Regions from separate parts of the Sodalis sp. RH14 genome, predicted to be linked through region 1. Evidence: predicted binding sites of a transcription regulator. Region 1 holds the regulator's gene; each other region holds the start of a gene.

The links. Region 1 encodes PurR, which represses purine synthesis genes. Its sites were predicted from a motif close to CANGCAAACGTTTGCNTG; they were not measured.
Region 2: the regulator PurR is predicted to act here: its motif matches at 2,192-2,209, upstream of ACL2XQ_RS16750 (NCS2 family permease).
Region 3: the regulator PurR is predicted to act here: its motif matches at 2,101-2,118, upstream of cecR (transcriptional regulator CecR).
Region 4: the regulator PurR is predicted to act here: its motif matches at 2,989-3,006, upstream of purE (5-(carboxyamino)imidazole ribonucleotide mutase).

Annotation. Positions count from the first base shown of each region.
Region 1 covers NZ_CP178739.1:2,923,775-2,928,120, reverse strand. The annotation lists gene ACL2XQ_RS13355 (NlpC/P60 family protein) at 274-1,167, shown strand; gene ACL2XQ_RS13350 (YnhF family membrane protein) at 1,231-1,320, opposite strand; gene purR (HTH-type transcriptional repressor PurR) at 1,558-2,574, shown strand; gene cfa (cyclopropane fatty acyl phospholipid synthase) at 3,020-4,171, shown strand.
Region 2 covers NZ_CP178739.1:3,683,238-3,687,583, forward strand. The annotation lists gene ACL2XQ_RS16740 (sugar ABC transporter ATP-binding protein) at 1-728, opposite strand, end outside; gene ACL2XQ_RS16745 (substrate-binding domain-containing protein) at 828-1,853, opposite strand; gene ACL2XQ_RS16750 (NCS2 family permease) at 2,340-3,635, shown strand; partial or broken gene ACL2XQ_RS16755 (DNA-3-methyladenine glycosylase family protein) at 3,788-4,346, opposite strand, start outside.
Region 3 covers NZ_CP178739.1:4,434,961-4,439,306, forward strand. The annotation lists gene ACL2XQ_RS20240 (porin) at 436-1,506, shown strand; gene bhsA (multiple stress resistance protein BhsA) at 1,574-1,831, opposite strand; gene cecR (transcriptional regulator CecR) at 2,136-2,834, shown strand; gene hlyD (secretion protein HlyD) at 2,831-3,865, shown strand; gene ACL2XQ_RS20260 (ATP-binding cassette domain-containing protein) at 3,855-4,346, shown strand, end outside.
Region 4 covers NZ_CP178739.1:1,227,621-1,231,966, forward strand. The annotation lists gene ACL2XQ_RS05405 (NADP-dependent isocitrate dehydrogenase) at 1-1,072, shown strand, start outside; gene purK (5-(carboxyamino)imidazole ribonucleotide synthase) at 1,293-2,369, opposite strand; gene purE (5-(carboxyamino)imidazole ribonucleotide mutase) at 2,366-2,875, opposite strand; gene ACL2XQ_RS05420 (UDP-2,3-diacylglucosamine diphosphatase) at 3,033-3,758, opposite strand; gene ppiB (peptidylprolyl isomerase B) at 3,768-4,262, opposite strand.

The DNA.
Region 1 (4,346 bases):
TCCCGGCCCGCCCACGTAGGACAGGCAATACTATCACTGTAGCGGCTTTTACCCCCTGCCGCCGAACAAAACGGGCTGAAACATTCGGTGCACACCCTCAAAATATGTTGAATAAAGCGCCGCTGAACGCTGTTAAATGCAGCAAAATCGAACTTATTCACGTTTATACACAATAAGTAGTGAATTGATGATGCAATGACGAGGTAAATAGCTTAAATTCCTGTGAGGTGTTGATAACCCCCTATTTTGGGCCACATAAGGATAGCGTTTATCATGCGTTTATGCTTTACGCTTTTTGTGTTGCTTTTTACCCAGTTGTTTTTGAACCTGGCACATGCCGCGCCGAGCGCCGGCGTCAATGCCGATCAGCGCAAATCCCAGGCAGCGGCGGCAAAAACCGGCGACCGGCGCAAACGCAAACCGGTAAAAATAGCCAAGAAAAGCAAACCTGTCGCCAGCGCGCCCGCCGTCAGTGAAAAAGCCAGCATTAAAAAATCGCCGGAACCGGCGCATGAAAAAGCCGGCGTGAAACGGCCTTTGGAACCCGCGGTGGCGAAAACCGGCGCGAAGAAAAGCAAAACGTCCCCTCTTGCCAAGGCATCAAAAACCACGGCGACGAAAAAAATAGCCTCCTTCACTCCGCCGAAAAAAGGCTATAAAAAAGGTTACGGCCGGCACCGGATGATAAAAGATCAGGCGGCGGTAGAACTGGTGGCCAACGATCAGCCGATAAAGATGAGCGAGAGCCATAAGAAACGCTACCAGACCGCCAAGCTTACCGCCATGAATAAACTCCTCTCCCAAATGGGCAAGCCTTACCGTTGGGGCGGCATGTCGCCTAATACCGGCTTTGACTGCAGCGGCCTGATTTATTACGCCTACAAGGATGTGGTACGCATCCATATGCCGCGCACCGCCAACGAAATGTACCACCTGCGCGACGCAGCGCCGGTTAAGAAAGACGAGCTGGAAAGCGGCGACCTGGTCTTTTTCCATATTTCCAATCGCGGCGCGGCGGATCACGTCGGCGTCTATCTTGGCAATGGTCGCTTTATCCAGTCGCCCCGCACCGGCAGCGATATCCGTATCAGCTATCTGAGTGAGGATTATTGGCAGGATCATTACGTGGGCGCCCGCCGGGTGGTCACGCCGAAAAATATCCGCTGAAGGCGCGCCGGAAAAAAAAGAGGAGCCAAGGCTCCTCTTTTTTATATCTGAACCGAGAGGGTGTCAGTTCATGACGGCGGTAAAGCTGAAGACAATAATCACCAGCAGCGAGAACACCGTGGTCAGTAACGACATTTTTAAATCGCTGTCCATTCTATCTCCTTAACGTAAACCAGGGCGCCGGCCTTATCCACCGGCCCGCAGAGCAGTTATCGTCAGTTTGCCATAACAGCGATGAAAAAGCTTGCTCCCAACCTGTAGCCGCCACATTTAACACTTTCACTTTGGCGCGGGATGAACGAAAATTAACGGTTAATTCCACAGCGTCGGAAAGTGCTTGCGCCTTCGACAGACATTATTCCAGCCAGGGCGTACGGGAGTATCAAAGGCATGGCAACCATTAAAGATGTGGCAAAACGCGCTAATGTATCGACAACCACCGTTTCGCATGTGATCAATAAAACCCGTTTTGTTGCGCAAGACACTCAAATTGCCGTGCTGGACGCCATTAAACAACTGCATTATTCACCCAGCGCCGTGGCGCGCAGCCTGAAGGTCAATCGCACCAAGTCCATCGGCCTGCTCGCCAGCACCAGCGAGGCGCCCTATTTCGCCGAAATTATCGAGGCGATTGAGCACCATTGCTTTGCTCGCGGTTATACCCTGATATTGTGCAATTCGCACAATGATCTCGAAAAACAGCGCGCCTATCTGGCGATGCTGGCGCAAAAGCGCGTCGACGGCCTGCTGGTGATGTGCGCCGAGTATCCCGAAACGCTGCTGGATATGCTTGAGGAATATCAGCATATCCCCATGGTGGTCATGGATTGGGGTGAGGCTCGCCGTGATTTTACCGACACCATTATCGATAACGCCTTTGCCGGCGGTTATATGGCGACGCAATATTTGCTTAAACGCGGCCATCGCGCCATCGGCGCCATTCCCGGACAGCTGGCGCGCAACACCGGCGGCGGCCGCCACCGCGGCTATCTGCATGCCATGGCGGAGGCCGGCATCCCGTTAAACGACCGCTGGATTGTGCAAGGCAATTTCGAGCCTGAATCCGGCTACCTGGCGATGAAACAAATCCTGGCGCAAACGCCGCGTCCCACCGCGGTCTTCTGCGGCGGCGACATTATGGCCATGGGCGCACTGTGCGCCATTAATGAAATGGGCCTGAGCGTACCTGAGGATATTTCTATCATCGGCTACGACAACGTGCGCAATTCGTGCTTTTTCAGCCCGGCGCTGACCACCATCCATCAGCCTAAAGAGGATTTGGGCGAGGCGGCGCTTACCATGCTGCTCGATAGGATTACCAGCAAACGCGAGAACGCCAAAACCATCGAAGTCCATCCGTCGCTGATTGAACGCCGTTCGGTCGCAGACGGTCCCTTCCCCGCTTAAGGCCACGCGCCAGGCCCGGGCAACGGGCTGGCGCCTCCAGGGTCTGTTGCTATGTAAAGCGCCGTCCGCCTCGGACACAAGATTTTTCATATAATGATCTCTGCGCAAAGAGTTATTGTTTCAGCGAGAAATCATTAAGTTATAATGGGAAATACATTAGCGCGTTAGCTATTGTCTAAATTAAAATGCAGGCTTATACTCAATATCGTTAACAATTATAACGAGTTGTCTAATAAATTTGTATAAAAGTATGTCGTGTTTTCCAACATGACATCACCCTTTTATAAAGCGCCCGGCTAAGTCGCAGTCTAAGGTTTACTTTATATTCCTCTGTTGATGGTGATACTTCAGACACCACGGATAACCGTGGATTCTTATAAAGCCCGCAGGCATGGTGAGTGCTTTTCCTGACGGGGCACTGCAGAAGAAAGGTGATGGAGAAGCTATGAGTTCCTCGTGCGTTGAAGACCTGAGCTTTCATGATAATGATTGGTACCGTATCGTCCATGAATTGCTCTCTGAAGCCGGTATTGAACTCAATGGTTCAAGACCATTTGATATCCGAATCAAGAATCCGGGATTTTTTAAGCGCGTATTGCAGGATGGATCTTTGGGATTGGGCGAGAGTTACATGGATGGCTGGTGGGAGTGTGAGCGGCTGGACATTTTTTTCCAGCGTGTTCTCAGGGCGGGTCTGGAGAATAAACTTCCGCATCATTTAAAAGATACCTTACGCATTGCCGCCGCCCGGCTGATGAACCTCCAGTCGCGCAAGCGGGCCTGGATCGTGGGCAAAGAACATTACGATTTGGGTAACGATCTGTTTGAAAAGATGCTCGATCCCTATATGCAATATTCCTGCGGCTACTGGAAACAGGCGACCACCCTCGAGGAAGCCCAGCAGGATAAGCTGAAGATGATTTGCGAAAAACTGCAGCTGCGACCCGGCCTGACGCTGCTGGACGTGGGCTGCGGCTGGGGCGGGCTTGCCGCCTACGCGGCCAGGAATTATGGCGTATCGGTACAGGGCGTCACTATCTCTGCCGAGCAGCAAAAGCTGGCGCAAACGCGCTGCGAGGGATTGGATGTCACCATTTTGCTGCAGGACTATCGCGATCTGGATATGCAATTTGACCGTATTGTTTCAGTCGGCATGTTCGAACACGTAGGCCCCAAGAATTACGCCACCTATTTCGACGTTATCGATCGCAACCTGAAACGGGATGGCCTGTTCCTGCTGCATACCATCGGCTCGAATATCACCGATATGAATGTCGACCCGTGGATTAATAAGTATATTTTCCCCAACGGCTGCCTGCCGTCGGTACAGCAAATTGCCCATGCCAGCGAAAAGCATTTTGTTATGGAAGACTGGCATAACTTCGGCTCTGATTACGACAAAACGCTCATGGCCTGGTATGAACGTTTTGTCGCCGCCTGGCCGGCGCTGTCCAACAAATACTCCGACCGTTTTTACCGTATGTTCAGTTATTACCTGAATGCCTGCGCGGGGGCATTCCGCGCGCGCAATATCCATTTATGGCAGGTATTATTCAGCCCGGAAGGCGTGGATGGCGGTATTCGCGTACCCCGTTAATACCATGGCACGCCAGGCCCTTTAACACCGCACTCAAGACAGGCGTGGTAAAGGGAGAGCGCGCCGATGGGGGCGATGCGGCCATCTCCTGGCCGCCAGAGTGCCCCATGGCACGCTAGGCCCGCCAACACCGCACTCAAGGCAGGCGTGTTAAAGGGAGAGCGCGCCGATGGGG
Region 2 (4,346 bases), 760 kb from region 1:
AGTTCGCGCCCCACCAGCCGGGTAATCACCTGGTCCGGCGTCAGCGCGTCGAGGTTTTCACAGCCCACAGTCCGGCCGTCGCGCATAATGGTGACCCGCTGGCACAGCGAGAAGATTTCGGCCATGCGGTGGCTGATGTAAATCACCGCCATGCCCTGCGCGCGCAGTTGGCGAACGATGGCGAACAGCCGCTGCGCCTCGGGCTCGGTCAGCGCCGCGGTCGGTTCGTCCAGAATCAGAATGCGGCAGTCAAGCGTCAGCGCCTTGGCGATTTCCACCAGCTGCTGCTGCGATAAGGGCAGGCTACCGACACGGGCGGTTACCGGGATCGGCGCCAGCCTGTCCATCACCGCCTGGGCCTGGCGGCGCAATGCGCCATGATTGATCCAGGACTTTCCCGACCCGTTGATATGGGCCATATAAATATTTTCATAAATGGAAATATCAGGGCACAGGGCGATTTCCTGGTGAACCAGACCGATGCCCAGCTGCTGGGCGTCGGCGGGAGAGTGGATCGCAACCGGCCGCTCATTCACCCAGATGCGACCGGCATCGGGTTTGATGATGCCGTCGATGATATTCATCAGGGTGGATTTTCCCGCGCCGTTTTCTCCCGCCAGGGCGTGGATTTCCCCGGCCGCCAGGGCAAACTCGACGTTATCCAATGCCTTGACGGGGCCAAAGGATTTGCTGATGCCGCTAAGCCGTAAAGCTAGGGGTGCTGACATGGCCTCTCCCTCAGGGTTAAACGTAATGACATGGCGAACTTCCCGCGCGTGAACGCGTCGCAGACAACCGGCGCGCCACGCGCCGGCGTGGCGGGTACCCTACTCATTAATTCCTTTGGTGCCCCGGCGTTTCAAATAGCCGTCCCAGCGGAAATCATCGGCGTTATCTTTGGTGACCACGGCATAGCCGTTATCCAGCAAGGGGAAGGAAAAGGGGTTGGCGCCGGTGCGTTTGGCATCATTCATCGGATCGATCAGGTCAGGATGCGCCGCCAGGAACAGCGTCATAAATCCCATATAGCCCTGCACCCCCTGGTTGGGATCGATGGCGGCGAACACCTGGCCCGCCTTGATCATATCCAGCACCTTGGCGTTCACGTCCACCGTTATCACCTTAACCTTACCGCCGTTTTCCACCACCGCCTGGGCGGCGCCGATGGCGGAACTGGCTTCCGGCATAAACAGCACCGACAGGTTGGGATGCGCCTGCAGGATAGACAGTACGGCGTTGTAGGCTTTCGACGGATCCTGATTGGTCGCCGCGCGGCCCACCAGTTTGATATCCGGGTAATGGGTTTTCATTTCGTCGATAAAGGCGCTGACCCGCCGGTCGTGATTGTCCTGGCCGGGATTTTCCAGCACCGCGTACTCCCCTTTGCCGTTAATGGCTTTGCCCATCAGGTCGGCGGCGGCGCGGCCTTCGCGAAAGTTATCGGAGGTAATATACGCGACGCGTTTGCTGTTGGGCGAATCGGCGGCAAAGGTCACCACCGGGATGCCGGCCTCCGCCGCCCGGTTAATCGGCTCGATAAAGGGATCGGGGTTCATCGGATGCAAAAAAATGCCGGCCGGTTTTTGCGCCAGTACCTGTTCAAAGCTGGCCAACTGCTGGTTGACGTCATACGCCGGCGTGCCGCCATACACCGTTTTACAGCCCAGCTGGTGCGCCGCCTGTTTGAACATCTCATACACCGGAAACCAATACTCCACGCCGGTGACCATCACATTCATATAATAGGTTTCGCCCGGCTTGCAGCGAAACTGGGGGCCGTCGTCAGCCGCAGCCTGGGCGCCGCCGACCAGGGCGGCAAGAAAAAGGGTCAACGCAAGCAGGTGTTTTATCATGGTATTTCCCCGGAAAACGATGGGTTGGCCTGGCTCAGCCGCGACGGCGAAACAACAACGGAACCACGAGCCCGGGAATCGCTGTAATTTATTTCATAAGAAAGAAATAAATTACACCGCTATGTATAGATAATGTGAAAAAAATGTTCAAGAAAGGGTTGATTTCTGATGCGTGAAGCGTGAGAGAGGTCAAAAAGACGTGCGGAAATGTGATGTCACGCAAGTCTGCCGAGGGTGGCCGCGACCCTGGCGCCACACCGGAGCGGCCGCGCCGCGCACCATAAAGGCGCCCACGCACCTTAATGGTGCGGCGACGGCACGCTTATGGTGCCGCCGTCCGCGCAACCGATTACGTTTTTGCTGCGGCAAATTTAGAATTACCTATATAATGCGCCTGCTTCACCCATTGCCGCCTTTGGCATGCGGTTGCAATAGTGGCATAGCGATTGCTTTGGCTGTGCAGACAACTTCAATGAGAAAACTCCCATGTTAGAAAAACTATTTCAATTAAAGGCCCATCGTACCAACGTACGAACCGAAATTCTGGCCGGGCTGACCACCTTTTTGGCAATGGCATATATTCTGTTTGTTAACCCGTCGATCCTGAGCGCCACCGGTATGGATAAAGGCTCGGTGTTTGTCGCCACCTGTCTGGCCGCCGCCATCGGTTCGGCGCTGATGGGCTTTATCGCCAACTACCCGATCGCGCTGGCGCCGGGCATGGGGCTAAACGCGTTCTTTACCTATACCGTGGTTTTACATATGGGTTATACCTGGCAGATTGCGCTGGGAGCGGTGTTTTTATCGGCGCTGATTTTCTTCGCGCTGTCGATTTTCAAGATCCGCGAGTGGATCATCACCAGCATTCCGTTGCCGCTGCGCTCGGGCATTGCCGCCGGGATTGGGTTATTCCTGGCCATTATCGCCCTTGAAGGCGCCGGCATCGTGGTCGCCAATCCGGCCACCCTGGTGGGCCTGGGCGATTTAGGCAAAGCGGGTCCGCTGTTCGCCATGTTGGGGTTTGTGCTGATTGTAGTGCTGGAAGCCCGCCGGGTGCCCGGCGCGGTGCTGATCGGCATCCTGGCGGTGACGTTCCTGTCCATCGCCATGGGTTACAGCCAATTTTTCGGCGTGATCTCCATGCCGCCGTCCATTGCGCCGACCTTTTTGCAGCTTGATATTCGCGGCGCGCTGAATATTTCCCTGGTAAGCGTGGTGTTCGCGTTCCTGTTCGTGGACGTGTTCGATAATTCCGGCACCCTGATAGGCGTAACCAAACGCGCCGGCCTGACCGACGAGGCGGGCAATATCCCGCGCATGGGTAAAGCGCTCATCGCCGACAGCGCCGCCGCGCTGTTCGGCTCGCTGCTCGGCACCTCCACCACCACCAGTTATATCGAGTCGGCAGCGGGCGTCAGCGCCGGCGGCCGTACCGGCCTGACCGCTATCGTGGTGGGCATCCTGTTTCTGCTCAGCCTGTTCTTCGCGCCGCTGGCCTCCAGCGTGCCGGCATTCGCCACCGCGCCCGCCCTGCTGTTTATCGCGGTGCTGATGACCTCGGGCCTGGCGGAAATCGACTGGAAGGACATCACCGTCGCGGCGCCCGTCACCGTCACCGCGCTGACCATGCCGCTGACCTACTCTATCGCCAACGGCATCGCCTTCGGCTTTATCACCTGGACGGTGGTAAAACTGCTGGCCGGACGCACCCGCGACCTGAACGCGGCGCTGATCGTGCTGTCAATTCTGTTTGTGATTAAGCTGGGCTGGCTCAGCGCCTGATTATCGTCTTCCCTCTACCCCGCCGGCGCCCGCCCGCGGGGTATTTTTTTGCCGTGATTCGGCCCGCCTGGGCATTATTTCGCCGCCGTTGCCGGTTCGGCGCTGCGCGCATCGCCAGGGACAATCGGAGCATGTATGCTGAACCCCGGCGCCGAACAGGCCCACAGATACAGCGAGGCGGTGGTGCCGTAAGGCGAATAGCGGCGGCGATAGCGTTCGAAGCGCTCGCGGGGCAGTTCCTTATGGCGGTACAGATTCATCATGCCGCGACGAATGGCCAGATCGCCCCAGCTCAGGATATCGGGCCTGCCGAGCGCAAAAATCATCAGCATTTCCGCCGTCCAGACCCCGATGCCCGGCAGGCGCGACAGGGTGGCGATCACTTCCGGGTCCGGGCGGGACGGCAGCGCCGCCAGATCCAGCTCGCCGCTCATGGCGGCGGTGGCGGCGCCCTTGATATAGAGCGCTTTTTTCATGGTCATGCCGCAGGACTGGATTTGCTCCGCGGTCAGGCTTTCCATGGCGGCGGGGGTAATGGCGCCCGCCAGCAGCGCCAGGCGGGCGTTTACCGTCAGGCCGGCCTTGGTGGAAATCTGCTGGTCGACAATATTCCTGACCAGGGCCGCGAACAGGTCCGGCATCAGGGGCCGCTCAATCATCCCGATGCGCTCGATGGCCTGCGCCATGCGTTTATCCCTTTTTGCCAGCCAG
Region 3 (4,346 bases), 1.5 Mb from region 1:
GCCACGCGGGGCATCAGAGACGAGCAGTACTGATGCTGGCCAGGCTCTTTTTGACCGCGGATTTGACTTAAGCAGCGCTCATCACCGGCCGGAAGGTAGCTTGATACGGCCATTGGTTTAAACCCTTAAATAAAAAAAGGGTTTTGTGATGGCTCTCAACTTTTAAATCTGTATGACAAGTTAAGGTAGCGTACCGCGCGGCATAGCGCTCTATGATAGGTAGATTCCTACTTTAATGAAAAGTTCACAATCTTCGTGACGATTTTGCTGCTACTATCCTGCAAAATCGGTCCACAGGGTGATATTTAAATTAGCATTGCGCGTTCTCTTAGCTTTTATTTTTAAATTATAAATGCTGGTTAGCTCAGGACATCAGCCATCAAAAGGTTGAGTCCTTTTTATAAACTCGAGAGTATTTGGTAAGGAAAAACAGGAATGAAGAAGATAGCATTGGCCGTTTTAGCGACATTGATTGCCCCAGCTCTGCACGCCGCGGAAATTTATAACAAAGACGGCAACAAGCTGGATCTGTACGGCAGCGTGCGCGCCCGCCACTATTTTAGTGACAATAAGACCATTGACGGCGACCAAAGTTACATGCGTTTTGGCTTCAAAGGCCAGACCCAGATTAACGACACCTTGACCGGTTACGGCCAATGGGAATACAATGTTCAGGCCAACCATACTGAAGGCGGCACCGACGCGCTGACCGGCACCAAAACCCGTTTGGGCTTTGCCGGCTTGAAACTGAAAGACTACGGCTCAATCGACTACGGCCGCAACTGGGGCATCGCTTATGATGTCGCGGCGATAACCGATACCGCGCCAATCTTCGATGACCTGACCTACAGCGCCGCCGACGTGTTTATGGGCGGCCGTACCACCGGCGTGGCCACTTATCGCAACAACAACTTCTTCGGCCTGGTCGACGGTCTGAAATTTGGCTTGCAATACCAGGGCGCCAACGACGAAAATTCCGGTAACGCCCGTGCCGCCAACAAATCCAACGGCGACGGTTACGGCGCATCGGCGTCTTATACCTTTGATTTCGGCCTGTCGGTACTCGGCACTTATGCCTCGTCCAACCGCACCCAGCCGCAAAACAGCCTGGCTCTCGGTAACGGCGACAAAGCCGACGTCTGGGCGGGCGGCTTGAAATATGACAATTCCGGCGTCTATGCCGCCGCGTTGTACGGCGAAACGCATAACTACACCCCGATCACCGGCGGCTACGCCAATAAAACCAAGAACTTCGAAGCCATCGCTTCTTATCTGTTCGATTTTGGCCTGAAACCGATGTTCGGTTACTTCCAGTCCAAGGCCAGCGATGTTGAAGGCATCGGCGATGTCGATCTGGTGAAATACTATGACGCGTCCCTGACCTATTTCTTCAACAAGAATATCAATGCGTATGTTGATTATAAAATCAACCGTCTCAGCGAAGACAATAAGCTGGGCATCGCCGACGATGACCAGGTCGGCCTGGGCTTGACCTATCAGTTCTAAGGTTTATCAAACGCAAAAAAAAGCGGCCCTGCGGCCGCTTTTTTTATGCTGTTTTTTTACGTTGAGCTTATTTATACAGCTCGGCGCTGCCGCGCAGGGTGTCATTACCGCCGGCGCCGATAATACGATACGAGGTGGCGTTGGCGGCATCGGCCTTGGCGGCCAGCTGGGATTCCAGATCGGACAGGTTACTGGTGGTGGATGACGATACCACGCCGATGGAATGTTCGCCGGCGGGACGGCTGGTGACTTCCTGGGCGGCGAAGGCGCCGGCGGAAACGGTGCTGAATACGATGGCTGCGATGGCAAGTGTCAGGTTTTTCATAATGTCTGTTCTCATGGTATGAAGCATTAATGGACTGGACGTTAATTTGTTAACGTTCGATAAGTAAATAATAGACATCTTGGCGCTGCAGATCAAGTAATATTTTATCAATCATTAACTAATTACCTAAAGTACTGTAAAGACCGGTGAATATGTTGGCATCGCCGTGTCTGTTTGTTTCCCCGGTCAGGAAACGTCATCCTTGACGCGGCCAGCCGCCTAAATAAATCACGGCGGTCCTTTACAGCGAACCGGGCGGGGGTTAAAGTTAATCAAACGTTTGACTTATTTTATTGGAGCCACCATGCCCCCTTCTCCGGCCCCCACCGCGCGCGGCGAACAGGCGAAAGCCCAGCTGATCGCCGCCGGCATTACCTTATTTGGCGAAAAAGGCCCGCAAACCGCCACCACGCGCGAAATCGCCCAGTTGTCCGGGCAAAATATCGCGGCGATTTTTTATTATTTCGGCTCCAAGGAAGGGCTGTACCTGGCGGTCGCGCAATGGATTGCGGATTTTATCGCCCAGTCCCTGCATTCACAGGCGCAACAAATTGATGCGCTGCTGGCGCAGCCGGAGGTGGATGCCGGGCAGTGCCGGCGTTATCTGCATGAGTCCCTGCTGACCATGACCGGGCTGCTGGCCCGCAGCGAAACGCTGAATCTGAGTAAAATCATCTCGCGGGAGCAGCTCTCCCCCACTGGGGCCTACGCCATTATCCACCAGCAGGCGATTGCGCCGATGCATCAGCGCATCACCCGGCTGGTGGCGGGTTTTACCGGCTGCGATCCGCTGTCGGTCGCCACCATCGTCCACACGCATGCCCTGCTGGGCGAAGTGCTGGCGTTCCGGCTGGCGCGGGAAACCATCCTGCTGCGCACCGGATGGAGCGACCTGGGCCCGGCGCAGGTTACCCAGATCAACCAGGTGCTGACACAGCATATCGATTGGTTCCTTCATGGATTGCGGGCCGAACAGGCCGGCCACACAGGCAAAAAATCATGAATAAAAAAAGTATCACCGCGGCCGTCATCGTTATCGCGCTGCTGGGCGCGGCGATCTATGGCGTCATGTACTACCACCGCCAGCAAAACCGGCCGTTGACCCTTTACGGCAATGTGGATATCCGCACCGTTAACCTTGGTTTCCGCGTCGGCGGCCGTCTGGCTCAGTTGGCGGTGGATGAAGGCGATGTGGTGCATCCCGGCCAGGTGCTGGCGAAACTGGACGATGCGCCGTATCGCAACGCCCTCGCGCAGGCCCAGGCCAATGTGGACAGCGCCAGGGCCAAACTGGATTTATCCCGCTCCGGGTATCGCAACGAAGAAATCGCCCAAGTGCGCTCGCAGATGGCGCAGTTGCAGGCCGCCTTCAATTATGCCGACAGTTTTTACCATCGCCAGCAGGGCGCCTGGGCCAAACGGGCCATTTCCGCCGACCAGCTGGAGGACGCGCTGACCGCCAGCAACCAGGCCAAGGCCAACCTGCAGGCGGCCAGGGATAAGCTGCAACAGTACCTGGCCGGCAACCGGCCGCAGGAGATCGCCTCCGCCGAAGCGGATCTCGCCCAGGCGCAGGCGGCGCGTGACCAGGCCGCCCTGGATGCAACCGATACCATGCTGGCGGCGCCCTCGGGCGGCACTATCCTGACCCGGGCGCAGGAGGTCGGCAGCATGCTTGGCGCCGGCGACACCGTATTTACCCTTTCCCTGACGCGGCCGGTGTGGGTGCGCGCCTATATCGATGAACGCAACCTCAACCAGGCGGTGCCCGGCACCCGGATTATCATTCGCGCCGACGGCCTGCCGGACAAGGCCTATCACGGTAAAATCGGCTTTGTCTCGCCGACGGCGGAGTTCACGCCTAAAAACGTGGAAACGCCGGAACTGCGCACCGATTTGGTGTATCGCCTGCGGATTATCGTCACCGATGCCGACGACCGGCTGCGCCAGGGCATGCCGGTGACCCTGGATTTCGCCGACGGCCAGGAGCCAACCGCGGCACAGCCCGCCGGCGGGAATGTTTATGCCCGCTAACCAGATTGTGCTGGATGCGCTGGAGAAACGCTTTGCGTCCCTGGCGAAACCGGCGGTGGCCAGCCTTACCATCACCCTGCAAAGCGGCGGGGTCACCGGGCTGGTCGGCCCGGACGGCGCGGGCAAGACCACGCTGCTGCGCATGCTGGCCGGCCTGCTGACGCCAAGCCAGGGCACCCTGCGCGTGGCCGGATTGGATCCGGTGGGCGACGACGCCGGCCTGCACGCCATCCTTGGCTATATGCCGCAGAAGTTCGGGCTGTATGAAGACCTGACGGTGATGGAAAACCTGACGCTGTACGCCAGCCTGCGCGGCATTACCGGCGAACAGCGCCGGCACACCTTCGAGCGCCTGCTGGCTTTTACCGCGCTGGCGCCCTTTACCACCCGGCTGGCGGGCAAGCTGTCGGGGGGAATGAAACAAAAACTCGGCCTGGCATGCACGCTGATAGGCCAGCCCAAGGTGCTGTTGCTCGACGAG
Region 4 (4,346 bases), 1.7 Mb from region 1:
CCAGGTGGTGATCGACGATTGCAAACGGCACGGCGCCTTCGATCCGACCACCATGGGCAGCGTGCCCAACGTGGGCCTGATGGCGCAAAAGGCCGAGGAATACGGCTCGCATGATAAAACTTTCCAGATCAAACAGGACGGTGTAGTCAAGGTTACCGACGAGCAGGGCAACGTGCTGCTGGAACAATCCGTCGAGGCCGGCGATATCTGGCGCATGTGCCAGGCCAAGGATCTGCCTATCCAGGATTGGGTGAAACTGGCGGTTAACCGCGCCCGTGAATCCAATACTCCGGCCATCTTCTGGCTCGACCCGGCCCGCGCCCATGACGCGCAAATGATCCGCAAGGTGGAGCGTTACCTGAAGGATCACGATGTCAGCGGGCTGGATATTCGCATTATGTCGCCGGAAGAAGCGACCCAGTTCTCCATCGATCGCATCCGCCAGGGCAAGGACACCATCTCGGTGACCGGCAACGTGCTGCGCGACTACCTGACCGATCTGTTCCCGATCATGGAATTGGGCACCAGCGCCAAGATGCTGTCCATCGTGCCGCTGATGAGCGGCGGCGGCCTGTTTGAAACCGGCGCCGGCGGCTCGGCGCCAAAACATGTCCAGCAGTTCCTGCAGGAAAACCACCTGCGCTGGGATTCCCTGGGCGAGTTCCTGGCGCTGGCGGCGTCCCTGGACCATGTGGGCAGCACCCGCGCCAACGCCAAGGCGAAAATTTTGGCGAAAACGCTCGATCAGGCCAACGGTAAATTCCTGGATACCAACAAATCGCCTTCGCGTAAAACCGGCGAGCTGGACAATCGCGGCAGCCATTTCTACCTGGCGCTGTATTGGGCGCAGGCGCTGGCGGGGCAGGATGAGGATGCCGAGCTGCGCGATCAGTTTGCCCCCTTGGCGAAAACCCTTGCCGAACACGAAGGCCAGATTGTCGCCGAGTTAAACCAGGTGCAGGGCAAGGCGGTTGATATCGGCGGGTATTATCATCCGTCGCCGGAATTGGCCAGCCGGGCCATGTGCCCAAGCGCCACGCTTAATGGCGCGCTGAAAGATTTTATGGTCTGATGCGCAAAGCGTGATGTTATTTGGGGGACAATTTTGCCGGCGGTGTGATGCATGCCGCCTGGGCAACTATTTCATGTGCAAGGCTTAGGTGTATTCCTGTATTGCCTGCGCCGGGCAATACAGGGGGCGCTCGATGCATGGCCGGCGGAAACCCCACCGGCCTGGCATGAACTTCACCGCCCCCGCCGGGGCCTTTTTAAGTGAGTCTCTCCGCGATCTTTCAGCCCAATTCGGCCAGTTTTTGCCGCGCCCATTCCAGCCCGCTGTAATACTCCACTGGTAGCATTGGAGCGAGATGTTCCAACGCCAGGCTCAGCGCGGCGGGATCGCTATGGTTAAGATTCAGGTGGCCGACCTTACGCCCCGGGCGCACCTCTTTTTCATACCAATGCAGATGGACCAGCGGCTCGGCCAGCCATTCGGCGTTGCAGTCGGTGCCGATAAGATTAACCATCACCGACGGTGCCGTGACGGCGGGTTTAGGCATCGGCAGGCCGAGGATGGCGCGCAGGTGCAGCTCGAACTGGCTGATGGACGCGCCGTTTTGCGTCCAGTGCCCACTGTTGTGCACCCGTGGCGCCAGCTCGTTAATCAACAGATCATCGCCGTCGATAAAACATTCCATCGCCATCACGCCGACATATTTTAGTTCATGCATTATTGCCGAGAGCATGCTCTCGGCCCGGCGCTGCAATCTGTCGTCCGGCCGGGCAAAAACCACGCTGGTGCGCAGGATGCCGTCCTGATGCAGGTTATGCGTCAGCGGATAAAATACCCTGTCGCCGTTATGGCCGCGGGCGCCGATCAGCGAAACTTCGCCGGAAAAGGCGATACCGCGCTCAACGATACAACTGCCGTAGCACTCCTGGGGCAGCGCCGCCTCTTCGCCGGGTACGAGACGCCATTGGCCGCGCCCGTCATAGCCGCCCACGCGCCGCTTGACGATGGCCAGGTCGCCAAAGGAGGCAAACACCTGCGGCCATTGCGCCGCCGCGGTCAGTTCTTCCCAGGGCGCGGTGGCAAGCCTCAGGCTGTCCAGCAGCTGTTTTTGCGTCAGCCGGTCGGCAAGCCGCGGGAAAATATCGCGGTTAACAAAGGCATTATGCTGGGCCAGCTCGCGGGTAAGGGGGGTCTGCGGCCAGCGCTCGATCTCGGCGGTAATCACGCTTTGCGCCACCGGCACCGAGCCGGGATCGGCGTCAAGCCCCACCGGGAAGACTGCAATGCCCAGCGGCTCGCCGGCCTGGCGCAGCATGCGCCCAAGCTGGCCGTTGCCCAGGATACAAACCGGTTTCATGCTTCCTCCCGCGGATCGGGATGCGCCAGCACCTCGTCAGTCTGCGCCACACGCCAGGCCGCCAGCCGGGCGGATAATTCCCGATCGTGCAACGCCAGGATCTGCGCCGCCAGCAGTGCGGCGTTGGCCGCGCCGGCCTTGCCGATCGCCAGGGTACCCACCGGCACGCCGCGCGGCATCTGGACAATGGAATAGAGGCTGTCGACGCCGCTTAATGCCGCGCTCTGCACCGGCACGCCAAGTACCGGCACCAGCGTTTTTGCCGCCAGCATGCCGGGCAGATGGGCGGCACCGCCCGCGCCGGCGATAATCACTTCAAACCCGGCGGCGGATGCCTGTTCAGCAAAGCGGAAGAGCTTGTCGGGGGTGCGATGCGCCGAGACGATCTCCACATGACAGGCAAGCTGCAGCGTGGCGAGAATGTCAGCGGCGAATTGCATCGTGGCCCAGTCGCTTTTGGACCCCATGACGATGGCGATTTTTGCCGGGGCAAGATTGGATTGCATGCGCGTGGTGCTCCTGTAAATGTTGCCGACCGCTCTCCCACAGCCTGCGCCGCAATGCGTCCGCGCAGGCTATCAGAAAGAAGAGGGCGTAGAGCATATCATGTGCGCCTGGAGAGGAAAACGGTTGCGTAGCCGCCGGCGCTATAAATTGCGCCGCTTAATCGAAGGGGAACTCAATCAACTCGACGCTGGCCCCGGTAACCCGGATCATCGACCCCTGAAGATGCCAGGCGCCCAGTACCGCGCGATGGGCGATGCCCGCCGCGGTCTGCACGGCATGGATCGCCGGCCGGTGGGTATGGCCATGGATCATCCAATCGGTCCCATGACGCACAAGCGCGGCGGTAACCGCCTCTTGGCTGACGTCCATAATCGTCTGGGATTTCGTCATATTGGCGCGCTGGCTGCTGGCCCGCATCCGTCCGGCAATGCGCAGGCGCCATCTCAGCGGCAGCGCCAGGAACAGGCGCTGCAGCCAACGTTGATTGATCCGCCGGCGGTAGCGTTGATAAGCCTGATCATCGGTACACAGCGTATCGCCGTGCAGGACCAGCACCGACCGGCCGTACAGGGTAAGCAGTTGTTCTTCCGGCAGCAGCGTCATGCCGCTGGCGGCGGCAAAATCCCGGCCCAGCAGGAAATCCCGGTTGCCGTGGATAAAAAAACAGGGTATTCCCCGAAGCGCCAGCGCATTCAGCGCCGCGGCTATCTCGCCGTGCAGCGGGGAAGGGTCGTCATCGCCAATCCAGGCTTCGAACAAATCGCCCAGGATATAGAGCGCGTCGGCGTGGACGGCCTGCCGTTGCAAAAAATGCAGAAAACCGGCGGTAATCGCCGGTTCCTGGACGCTAAGATGAATATCCGCAACAAACAGGGTTGCCATGGCAACGATTTATTCGTCTACGGTCACGCCGGTTATGATCACATCTTCTTTCGGTACATCCTGATGCGGGCCGCTGTTGCCGGTCGCCACGTTTTTAATCTTATCGACTACATCCATACCGTCGGTTACTTCGGCGAAAACGCAATATCCCCAACCGTCCGGGCGTTCGGAACGGAAGTTCAGGAAGTCGTTATCCACCAGGTTAATAAAGAATTGCGCGGTGGCGGAATGCGGATCGTTGGTGCGGGCCATGGCCAGGGTGCCGCGATTGTTCTTCAGGCCATTGTTGGCTTCGTTTTTCACGGTGGCGCGGGTTTTTTTCTGCGTCATGCCGGGTTCAAAACCGCCGCCCTGGATCATGAAACCATTAATAACGCGATGGAAAATGGTATTATCATAAAAGCCGTCACGGCAATAGGTCAGGAAGTTCTCAACGGTTAACGGCGCTTTGTCGGCGAAGGTCTTAATAACGATATCGCCGTGATTGGTATGAAGAGTGACCATAAATAGTTGTCCTACGAGTCGGTAAAAGAGTTGCTCACACGAAGTGATCAAGCAGACTGGATTTATAACATAAGTCTGCCATGG